One region of the Halobacillus amylolyticus genome, then DNA from elsewhere that is predicted to be linked to it. Evidence: riboswitches for the same ligand, from Rfam matches in the RefSeq annotation. Region 1 holds a riboswitch; the other holds the start of a gene.
What was found. A riboswitch is a leader RNA that binds a small molecule or an ion and turns the genes downstream of it on or off. The one in region 1 is predicted to bind S-adenosylmethionine.

Region 2: it holds a riboswitch for S-adenosylmethionine, as region 1 does, so the genes downstream of both, MUO15_RS12045 (PLP-dependent aspartate aminotransferase family protein) here and msrA (peptide-methionine (S)-S-oxide reductase MsrA) in region 1, are expected to answer to the same signal.

What each region holds. Positions count from the first base shown of each region.
Region 1 is NZ_CP095075.1:1,611,260-1,616,340, forward strand. It holds gene MUO15_RS08470 (hypothetical protein) at 1-63, shown strand, start outside; gene eutH (ethanolamine utilization protein EutH) at 87-1,184, opposite strand; gene msrA (peptide-methionine (S)-S-oxide reductase MsrA) at 1,465-1,938, opposite strand; SAM riboswitch class I at 2,062-2,181, opposite strand; gene MUO15_RS08485 (AIM24 family protein) at 2,321-3,016, opposite strand; gene MUO15_RS08490 (chromate transporter) at 3,309-3,842, opposite strand; gene MUO15_RS08495 (chromate transporter) at 3,839-4,420, opposite strand; gene MUO15_RS08500 (gamma-glutamyltransferase family protein) at 4,457-5,081, opposite strand, start outside.
Region 2 is NZ_CP095075.1:2,336,119-2,341,199, reverse strand. It holds gene MUO15_RS12055 (NUDIX hydrolase) at 75-668, shown strand; gene MUO15_RS12050 (trans-sulfuration enzyme family protein) at 741-1,901, shown strand; SAM riboswitch class I at 1,963-2,071, shown strand; gene MUO15_RS12045 (PLP-dependent aspartate aminotransferase family protein) at 2,199-3,986, shown strand; gene MUO15_RS12040 (aliphatic sulfonate ABC transporter substrate-binding protein) at 4,006-4,989, shown strand; gene MUO15_RS12035 (ABC transporter permease) at 5,014-5,081, shown strand, end outside.

The DNA of each region.
Region 1 (5,081 bases):
ACCACCATCTACAGTATTACCTTTGTTATTACAGCCATTCTATGTGCTATTTTCATCTTTTAGTGCTATTTGAATTTTGGAACTCTTTAACTTGACTGTTCCTTTAACCCAGCAGGGCTGGTTGTGAACCACGCGAGCCAAGCAGCCAGTCCGCCTGCAACTAACTTACCGATGACGACAGCCACAATCACCTCTTTATTTACACTGGCTACAAACCCTAAATGGCCTCCAAGGACAAATGCCCCGCTTACCGCAAACGCAGCATTCATCACTTTTCCTCTTGTATCCATATCTTTCATTGTCGCTAGCATAGGAATATGGTGGGCCAGTGATGCGATGAATCCGGTCATCGCTATCGAGTTAATCCCAAGTTTGTCGCTCCATTTGTCCCATAATCGCTGTCCCGATCGATTAATAAAGCTAACCATTGGATAGGCACCTGCAAGCATGATCGTGATACGACCCACGATGCCTACCCCCTCCTCTAAAGGAGCCACCCCTTGAACAATTGTAAAGCCTGTTAATGTCTCGATAATAATTAGGACTAATCCGCTGATGATCAGCAGCTCGACTGACTTGCCAAACCTTGCAAATAAATGGATAGTTAGATTGGTAAACTTCCATAATCCTAATCCTATTATCACCGCTAGAACTACTGTAGGTATGAGATTGCGGATCATCCACGCCAGCTCATAGCCGGCTACAGCCCCTCCGGCAAGACAACCAATGGGAATTGTAATCAGCCCGATTAATATCCCTTTTGCAAAATAAGGATAGTCTTCTTTCGCAATCATTGTTAAGGCAATTGGAATGGTAAAAACGAGCGTAGGCCCCATCATCGTACCGAGGAACGCCCAAGAGAAAACCGCTGCATCATCACTGGCAGCGAGGGCTTCTGCTAATTGGTAAGCCCCCATATCAATCGCCAATATCGTTGAAGCGAACATCGATGGATCAACTCCCAGCCACTGATACAGTGGGGTAATAATAGGGGCTAGCCATCCGGATAGAACTGGGGCTAATGAAATAATTCCAACCATCGCAAGTGCAAGCGGCCCCATCATCATAAACGCATTGTAAAAACTCTCACCCAAACCCCATCGGTTATGTAAAAGATAGTAATCTATTGCTCCAATGACCATAAAGAGCGTCATGATTATGAGTAACCCCTCATTAAACCACATGGTATCTCCCCTAACCGCCTACAATTATAAGTAACTACTAAAGATTGTGCCCTTTATGATCAAGTCTTTCAAGCGTTTTTAAGTTCATCAATTGTTAGCGGAAAATGTTTGCCCACCAATCCACGTCAAGCAGATCACAACAAAACTAAGACATCGCTCTCAAAACAAAAAAGAATACCTATCCGTTACAATATGAATCATGCTCACCTTCCCTCAACACTATGTATAGATATAAAAAAGAACCCTCCTTAGTAAAAGGAAGGCTCCCTCATATTTTTAATTAGCCGATTCCGCACGCAACTGATCCATTCTTTTGTGAATACTTTTGGTGGTATTCTTCTGCATCATAGAACACTTCAGCTTTTGCTACCTCTGTTACAATCGGACGTTTAAAGATCCCTTTTGCTTCCCATTGCTTAATCTTCTCGTTGGCAATCGTCTTCTCTAAATCATTGGTATAAAAGATAGCAGATCGATATTGGTGACCTACGTCCATGCCCTGCTTATTGCGGGTTGTTGGATCATGGGCCTCAAAAAAGATATTAACCAACTCTTCATATGTGAGGACAGTTGGATCATATTCAATTTTTACGGCTTCTGCGTGACCCGTTGTTCCTGTTTTCACTTGCTCATATGTCGGGTTCTCAGCGTGACCGCCTGTGTATCCCACCCGTGTTGCAGTTACTCCATCAAAACGCTCAAAAAAGGGCTCAACACCCCAGAAACACCCTGCACCAAAAATAGCTGTTGCCATAACTCATCTTCCCCTTCTCTTAACGCGGAACTTCTTTTTCAAAGAGAGTTTGACGGTTTTAAAACCAAAAAACCCCTTTTCTTATCCAGTATAAGAAAAGGGGTCGTAATATTCCGTACGATCCTCTCATCTTTTAGAATGTCACCATCCTACAGGAATTGGCACCGTTCTCTCAATCTCGTGGATTGATTCGATGGTTGCCGGGCATCAAAGGGCCAGTCCCTCCGCCTCTCTGGATAAGAAGTTTCCGTTATTTATTTTGTTATCTTATATGATACAACGATTTCCCAACGAAGTAAAGAGTGAAGACTCAACTTTTTCTCCTGTTTGTAAAATTATGCTGAAGCCCTCTTCAACATGACTGATGGATAAAAATAATTTTTTACGAACTGCGTCCCGTCGTGTACACTTCCTCAAATGGTTGAACGATGACAAATCCCTCACCTTTAAACTCCATTTGGATCGATTCCCCGCTTCCCCGTCCGAAAAATGTCTTAAAGCTGATATCTGTTCTAAACTCCGGTTCGAGGTGCCCTGACCAGGCTACCGTTGCATTAGGATCCGTAAGGACAGATTCCCCAGGACGAACGAGTAAAGTCAACGGCTCATAATGGGAAGTAATCGCTACTCTTCCATGGCCCTGAAGCTTAATATTAAAGAGTCCACCAGACATCATTCCTGCTACTTTTTTCATTAACTTAACATCCCATTCAATACCTGGTTCAAAAGCCAAAAGATCATTCCCATTAACGGTGATGGATTCGTTGGCGAGGTCAAAAATCGTAATTTTCTTTCCTTGATCTGCTAAGTATAGACGACCTCTGCCATGTGCTTTCATTAACGAGCTGCCTTCTCCTGAAAAAGCTTTCTTGAACATGCGCCCAACTCCATGCTCTAATATCCCTTCACGCTCGAACTTGATTTGGCCATTGTAAGAGATCATTGAACCTGATTTTGCCCACACTTCATCCATTAAATTGACTTCAAGAATTCGCGGTGTTTCTAATTCAAAGTACTCACTTTCTGTTTCATCTTGCTTCGTTTGTTGAATGAATTGATCAATTGAATAATTGCTCATTTAAAGGTTCCTCCCCATTTCGTGCTGTTCTTGATACGAATGAGGAAGGCAAAACGTTTCGTGCTTTTCCTCCCTTTTAAATTATCCCCTCACTGCTGTTAGGGAAGAATCTTTTTAGATTTTGATAGAATCCTGACAAGTTTAGGGAGAAACTTTTTGGATTTAGTCAGAAACCCAATGATTTTGGGGAGAAACCTTCTGAATTTGGAGATAATTGTCCTGTATTTGGGTAGAATCCTCAGTCAACTTCAAGAACAAAAAAGCACACCATCACTTAAATGGTGTGCTCCATTTAGGATCCTAGAAAAATTGCTCCATACATCAATGATCCTAATATGACAAAGGCTGGATGAACCTTCACGCGCTCGAGTAAAAAAAAGCTAACGCCAATCAGCAGAATGGTTTGCAGAGCTCCGGAAGAAAAGTACGAATTCCGGAAGAACTGAAAGGCTATAACTCCAAGCAAAATGGCAATAGACGGGCGAATGAGGGCAGTCATTGTTTTAACCCTAGGAGAGTCTTTAAATTTATACAATAGGCTCAGAAGCCCAATCATTAAGATTAACGAAGGAGCCACCGTTGCAAACACCCCGATAAAGCTCCCGATTATCCCACCTTGCTGAAAACCAATGAAGCCAGCCATTTTTGTAGCTATAGGGCCTGGCAAAGCGTTCGCCATAGCCAGCATTTCGCTAAATTCGCTGACAGTCATCCAGTTAAAACGTTCTACCACTTCGTTCTCTACTAAAGGGATAGAGGCAGGTCCACCTCCATACCCCACTATCCCAGGAATGAAAAAGGCAATAAAAATCTTCCAATAGATCATGATGATTGCTCCTTACGTACATAAGCTTTCGACTTTTCCCCTTTTTTGCCCATTGGTCTAATCAAAGCTACTAGAAGGAGGGCAAAAATAACTAATCCCGGATGAACCCCTGCCCACTCTATTAAAATAAGGGAACCTGCTCCTAGCAGGATTGTATTTAACCATCCTAAGCTAACTTTTGCCTTTTTTATAAAGTCGTAGGTAAGTTTAGCAAGCATGACACCAACAACAGGGACGACAGCTTGTGTCATTCCGTTCACCCATGGCTGATCACGAAAGCTATTTAATGAAGTAATGAGAACAATCATGATCGCGATTGTGGGAATAATGGTAGCAAGAACAGCGTTTAACATGCCAAGTACCCCAGAGACCCGAAACCCAATATAACCCGCCATTTTCGTAGCAATCGGTCCTGGCAGTGAGTTTCCTAATGCAAGAATATCCGCAAAATCATCGTCAGACAGCCATTTATACTTTTCTACGACTTCTTTATGCACGAGTGGAATGGAGGAAGGACCTCCCCCATACCCAAGCATGCCTACTCTAAAAAAGGCCAAGAAGAGATTCCAATGCTGCATAATCCCATCCCCCTCATATCAATCCTTTATAGACCTTTAGTAAGCAGAAATCGTTCCATCTGTGCGTGATTCTGTCCCGCCAAATAACGTTCCGGTATGTTTATCACGCCAAATGATTTGTCCGCGTCCAAAAGCGCCAGTCTCGAGCTGCACTTCAATTTTATGGCCTTTTCTCGCTAAAGCTTCTGCTACATGGCTAGGGAAGCTCGGCTCTACCCACACCGTTTTATTCTCCATCCACTGCCAGCGCGGTGCATCAAGCGCAGCCTGTGGATTTAAATGAAAATCTATTGTATTCATAGCGACCTGCAAATGCCCTTGCGGCTGCATGAAACCGCCCATCACTCCAAATGGTCCAACCGGATCGTCCCCTTTTGTGAGGAACCCTGGGATAATCGTGTGATAGGATCGCTTATTTCCTGCCAGCGCATTCGCATGATTCTCGTCTAATGAAAAATTATGGCCACGGTTTTGTAACGCAATGCCTGTCCCTGGAACGACAAGCCCTGAACCAAAGCCCATGTAATTACTTTGAATAAAGGAAACCATATTGCCTTCTTCATCTGCTGTCGCTAAATAAACCGTCCCACCTTTAGGGGGTTGACCAGGCTCAGGCGTAAGTGCCTTCTCGGAAATGAGCTTTCTGCGTTCACTTGCATAC
Region 2 (5,081 bases), 720 kb from region 1:
CTACTGATATGGTACAATTAACAATAGGGTCAATCTATCGGGTTCAGGACAATGACTAGAAATGAGTGGGGGATATGAGAGAAGTGCTTAAGATCTATAGTGAATGGTTAACTCCTATCGGTGAGAAGGACCGGGAGGAGGTTCACCGTGATGGAGATTGGCATGAAAGTTTTCATTGCTGGTTTTATAAGCATGAAGAGAATCGGAGCTGGATCTATTTTCAAAAGCGTGCAGATAGTAAGAAAGATTTCCCATCCCTATATGATATATCGGCTGCGGGCCACATAGCAGCAGAAGAGAGCCTCATCCGTGGAGGTTTGCGCGAGGTTGAAGAGGAGCTTGGTTTAAGGCTGGCTGCGGGCCAATTAAATTATTGTGGATTTTACAAGGAAGAGTTGTTGTTTAAGACGATTAAGGATCGGGAAATCTGTCATATTTATTTATTCCCATATGAAAACCATATGAAGCTGACGATTAATGAAGAGGTTGGCGATGTCGTTCAGATTGACCTTGAGGATTTTCTTAGTATGATTTGCAAAAAAAGTCCGTGTTTACAGGCTGAATCTATCTTTACAGGCGAAGAGCTCCATTTATCTCATTCGAGTTTCTGCCCCCATCCTTTTGATTATTATCAATATGTTGTGCAGGCTATCTTAAGCAGCCGCTAAACTATAGTGATTGACAGAATATTGTGCTGATCGATATACTTTGATGCATTCAAGTGCAAAAGGAGAGAGTTTATGAGCCATCAATCATTTGATACACGTATTGTACACAACAAAATAAATCAGGGAGATGCACTAAATAGTAAATCAACTCCGATTTACCAAACATCTTCCTTTACATTTAAAGACTTAGATCACTTAGAAAGCTATTATGCTGGAGAAGCTTCGTTTTCGTATTCCCGTGAGAAGAATCCGAACACAGAAGAACTCGGTCAAACCGTTGCGAATCTTGAAGGAGCAGAAGCTGGGGTCGCCGCCTCATCTGGAACCTCGGCAATTCTGGCAGGCATCCTTTCTGTTGTGCAAGCCGGTGATCACATCGTTGCCGCAGAAGATCTTTATGGCGGGACCCATCACTTGATTACAAAAGAGCTAACGAGCTTTGGCTTTGAAGTTTCAATCGTTTCATTTGCCGATAAAAAAAAGGTTGAAGAGGCGATTCAACCAAATACGAAATTGCTCTATACAGAGTCAGTCTCCAATCCTTTTCTCAGAGTAGAAGACCTAGAAGGACTTGTAAGTCTCGCGAAGGAACACGATTTGTACACAATGGTTGACAATACATTTGCCACTCCATACTTATTACAGCCCTATAAAAAGGGGATCGATATTGTTGTGCACAGTGCTACAAAATATATCGGCGGTCATAGTGACGTTACTTCGGGGATCGTCGTTGGAAATGAAGAGTTAATGGCAAAAGCGAAGCAAAAGGTGAGTGCGCTTGGCGCCAATCTCAGTGCTTTTGAGGCATGGTTAACTCAACGGGGTGTAAAGACACTTGGTTTACGTATGAAACAGCAATCCGCTAATGCGCAAACACTGGCGGAATCTTTACAGCAGGATGAGTTAGTCGACCAAGTATTTTACCCTGAATACGTTTCAGAGCAAGGGCACGGTGCGATTGTTACGATTGAACTTAGTAAAAAAGTTGATATCGAACAATTCTTTCGATCCTTAGGGTGGATTAAATTGACGCCGACCCTTGGTGGGTTAGAAACGACTGTATCCTATCCAATCCGAACTTCACACCGTGCATTGACGGATGAGGAGCGTGCCCTAATTGGTGTCAATGATTATGTTATTAGGCTTTCCATTGGAATAGAAGAGTCAGCGGACATCATAGCTCAGTTCAAGGAAGCCATTCATGAATCTGTAAAAGAAAATAGTCAAAAATGATTGACTTTTCCAATTGTTATACCTTATAATTCTTAACCATAGCCAAATTAAATAGCAAGTACTCTTATCAAGAGCGGCAGAGGGAATAGGCCCTGTGAAGCCCGGCAACCTTCAAACATCGGTTTGAAAAGGTGCCAAATCCTACAGATCACTGATCTGAGAGATAAGAGGAGGACATGATTATTCAACCCCCTCTTCTTATCGAAGAGGGGGTTTTTTGTATTTCAAAAATTATTTCGGCCCCCGATGCCCTCTTGCTATTCAAATCTTATTTAAAAACTTTAGGAGGATGTAAAAATGACAAACTCATTTGAAAGCTACGATTTAAGCACGGTCTCACTTCATGGCGGGCAATCCCCAGATCCAACTACAGGTTCAAGAGCGGTACCGATTTATCAAACGACTTCTTATGTGTTTCACGATACTGATCATGCGCAAAGTTTATTTGCCCTTGATGAGCCGGGAAATATATATTCAAGAATCGGGAATCCGACGGTAGATGTTTTTGAAAAAAGAATGGCTTTGCTTGAAAACGGCGTTGCTTCTGTGGCGACAGCTTCAGGAATGTCAGCGATTGCTCTATCAATCTTAAATCTAGCAGGCTCAGGTGATGAAATTGTGGCCGCATCGAATTTATATGGAGGCACTTATAATTTGTTTGCTAATACTCTGCCGCGATACGGCATTAAAGTGAGGTTTGTTGATCCTGAAGATCCTGAAAACTTCCGCAATGCTTTAACGGATAAAACCAAGGCTGTGTTTGCTGAGACAATTGGTAACCCGAGTCTTCATGTATTGGATTTTGAAAAGGTCTCCGCAGTTGCCCATGATCACGGTGTACCACTGATTGTTGACAACACATTTGCTACACCTTATTCCTGTAAGCCGATTGAATTTGGAGCGGATATCGTTGTTCATTCTGCTACGAAGTGGATTGGCGGGCATGGAACAGCCATCGGAGGTGTTGTGGTTGATGGGGGAAGATTTGACTGGACAAACGGCAAATTCCCTGTTTTCACTGAGCCGGATGATAGTTATAACGGCATCCGCTATGCCTCTGATTTCGGAACACTAGCCTTTGTAACAAAATTACGCGTTCAATTGTTGAGAGACTTGGGTGCCTGCTTAAGCCCGCAAAATGCTTTCCTACTATTGCAAGGACTTGAAACGTTGCCTTTGCGGATCGAGCGTCATAACGATAATGCATTAGAGCTAGCAGAATACCTTAAAGGTCATCCTGATGTTGAATGGGTCTCCTATCCGGGGTTGAAAGAGCACCCTGCTCATTCACTAGCTGGTAAGTACTTAGAAGGTGGCTATGGTTCGATTGTCAATTTTGGCATCAGAGGAGGCCGTGACGCAGGTCGAAAAGTAATTAACAACATTGCTTTATGGTCACACGTAGCAAACGTAGGTGATGCGAAGTCACTAATCATTCATCCTGCCTCAACAACACACCAACAGTTATCTGTTGAAGATCTCGCTGCAAGTGGTGTATCAGAAGAGTTAATCCGTTTATCTGTTGGTTTAGAGTCAGTGAAGGACCTTGTGAATGACTTGGACCGTGCGATTGCGACGGCAACTGGGAAAGAAGGCAGCTCAGCTATTACTGAGAACGATGAAGGTGTGATCAAATGGGCGCTTCAATCTGCACAAGTAACCGAAGAGCAGGATGGAGAACAAGTGACTCGTCCGAAGCGTTTAGCTGTTGTTGGGTTAAGCGGGAAGCCTTCTCGCCCAAGCCACCGGTTGGCACGTAAAATGCAGCGTCTAGGTTACCAAATTGTACCGGTTAATCCGAGGGAAGATGAGGTGTTAGGAGAAAAAGCCTATCCAGACATTAGCTCAATTCCTTTCAAAGTGGACGTTGTTCAAATTTTCCGCAGTCCTGAAGCGGCAATTGAAATTGCTAAAGAGGCAGCAACTGTGAAGCCTGGGGTCTTTTGGCTGCAAGAGGGCGTCATTGCACCGGAGGCAGCGCGAATTGCTAGTGAAGCGGGACTGCAAGTGGTGCACAATCGTTGCACCTACAAGGAAGCACAGCGCCTAAGAGGCACGATTGATACCTATGCATGTGAAATTTAATTTTTATGGAGGCAAATGGATGAAAACTAAATATATATTACCCACCCTAGCACTGTTACTGACTATCACCTTAATAGGTTGTTCGAATAACGCTGAAGGTGAAAGTGGGAAACCTGATAAAGTGACGCTTGATTATGCCTACTACTCCCCGACAAGTCTCGTTTTGAAGGAAAAGGGATGGGCTGAAGAAGCACTGAAGAAAGAAGGTATTGATGTCGAATTCGTTTTAAGTCAAGGAAGTAATAAGGCACTCGAATTCCTAAACTCAAGTAGTGTGGACTTTAGTTCCTCTGCAGGGGCGGCGGCACTCATGGCAAAGGCGAATGGTTCACCGGTTGAGTCGGTGTACTTATACTCCAAACCCGAGTGGACAGCGCTTGTCACGAATGGTGATTCCAATATTTCTTCTGTTGAGGATTTAAAAGGGAAAAAGGTTGCTGCCACGTTAGGAACAGACCCATACATTTTCTTAGTTCGAGCGTTAAAAGAACATGGGATGTCACCAGATGATATTGAACTCGTGAACTTGCAGCATGCCGACGGTGCAGCAGCATTGTCAGCAGGCAATGTTGATGCATGGGCTGGGCTAGATCCGCACATGGCAAGGCTTGAGCTCGAATCTGATGCAAAGTTATTTTACCGTGAACCTACTTTTAACACCTACGGGTCGCTAAACGTACGTTCAGAGTACGCTGAACAGCACCCTGAAGTTGTGAAAACGGTTATTGAAGCCTATGAAAAGGCTAGAAAATGGACGATTGAAAATCCTGAGGAAGCGGCAAAAATAGTAGCTGAAGAAGCGAATATTGATTTAGCCGTAGCTAAAAAAGAAATGGAACGGAACGATTTTTCCGATCCTATTCCGGGAGAAGCCTTAAAAGAAACGGTTAAAGGCGCTGGTGAAGTGCTGAAAGAAGTAGAGATCATTGATCAAGATGTGAAAATAGAAGAACTCACGAACGAACTTGTAAATCCAAGTTTTGCAAAAGAAGTTATCGAATAAGGGAATATAGGGAGGAGTGAAGAGGTGTCAAGTCAATCAGAAACAACCATCAGACCTTCAGTTAAAAGCCGTGAGAAAACAACCTTTAACCC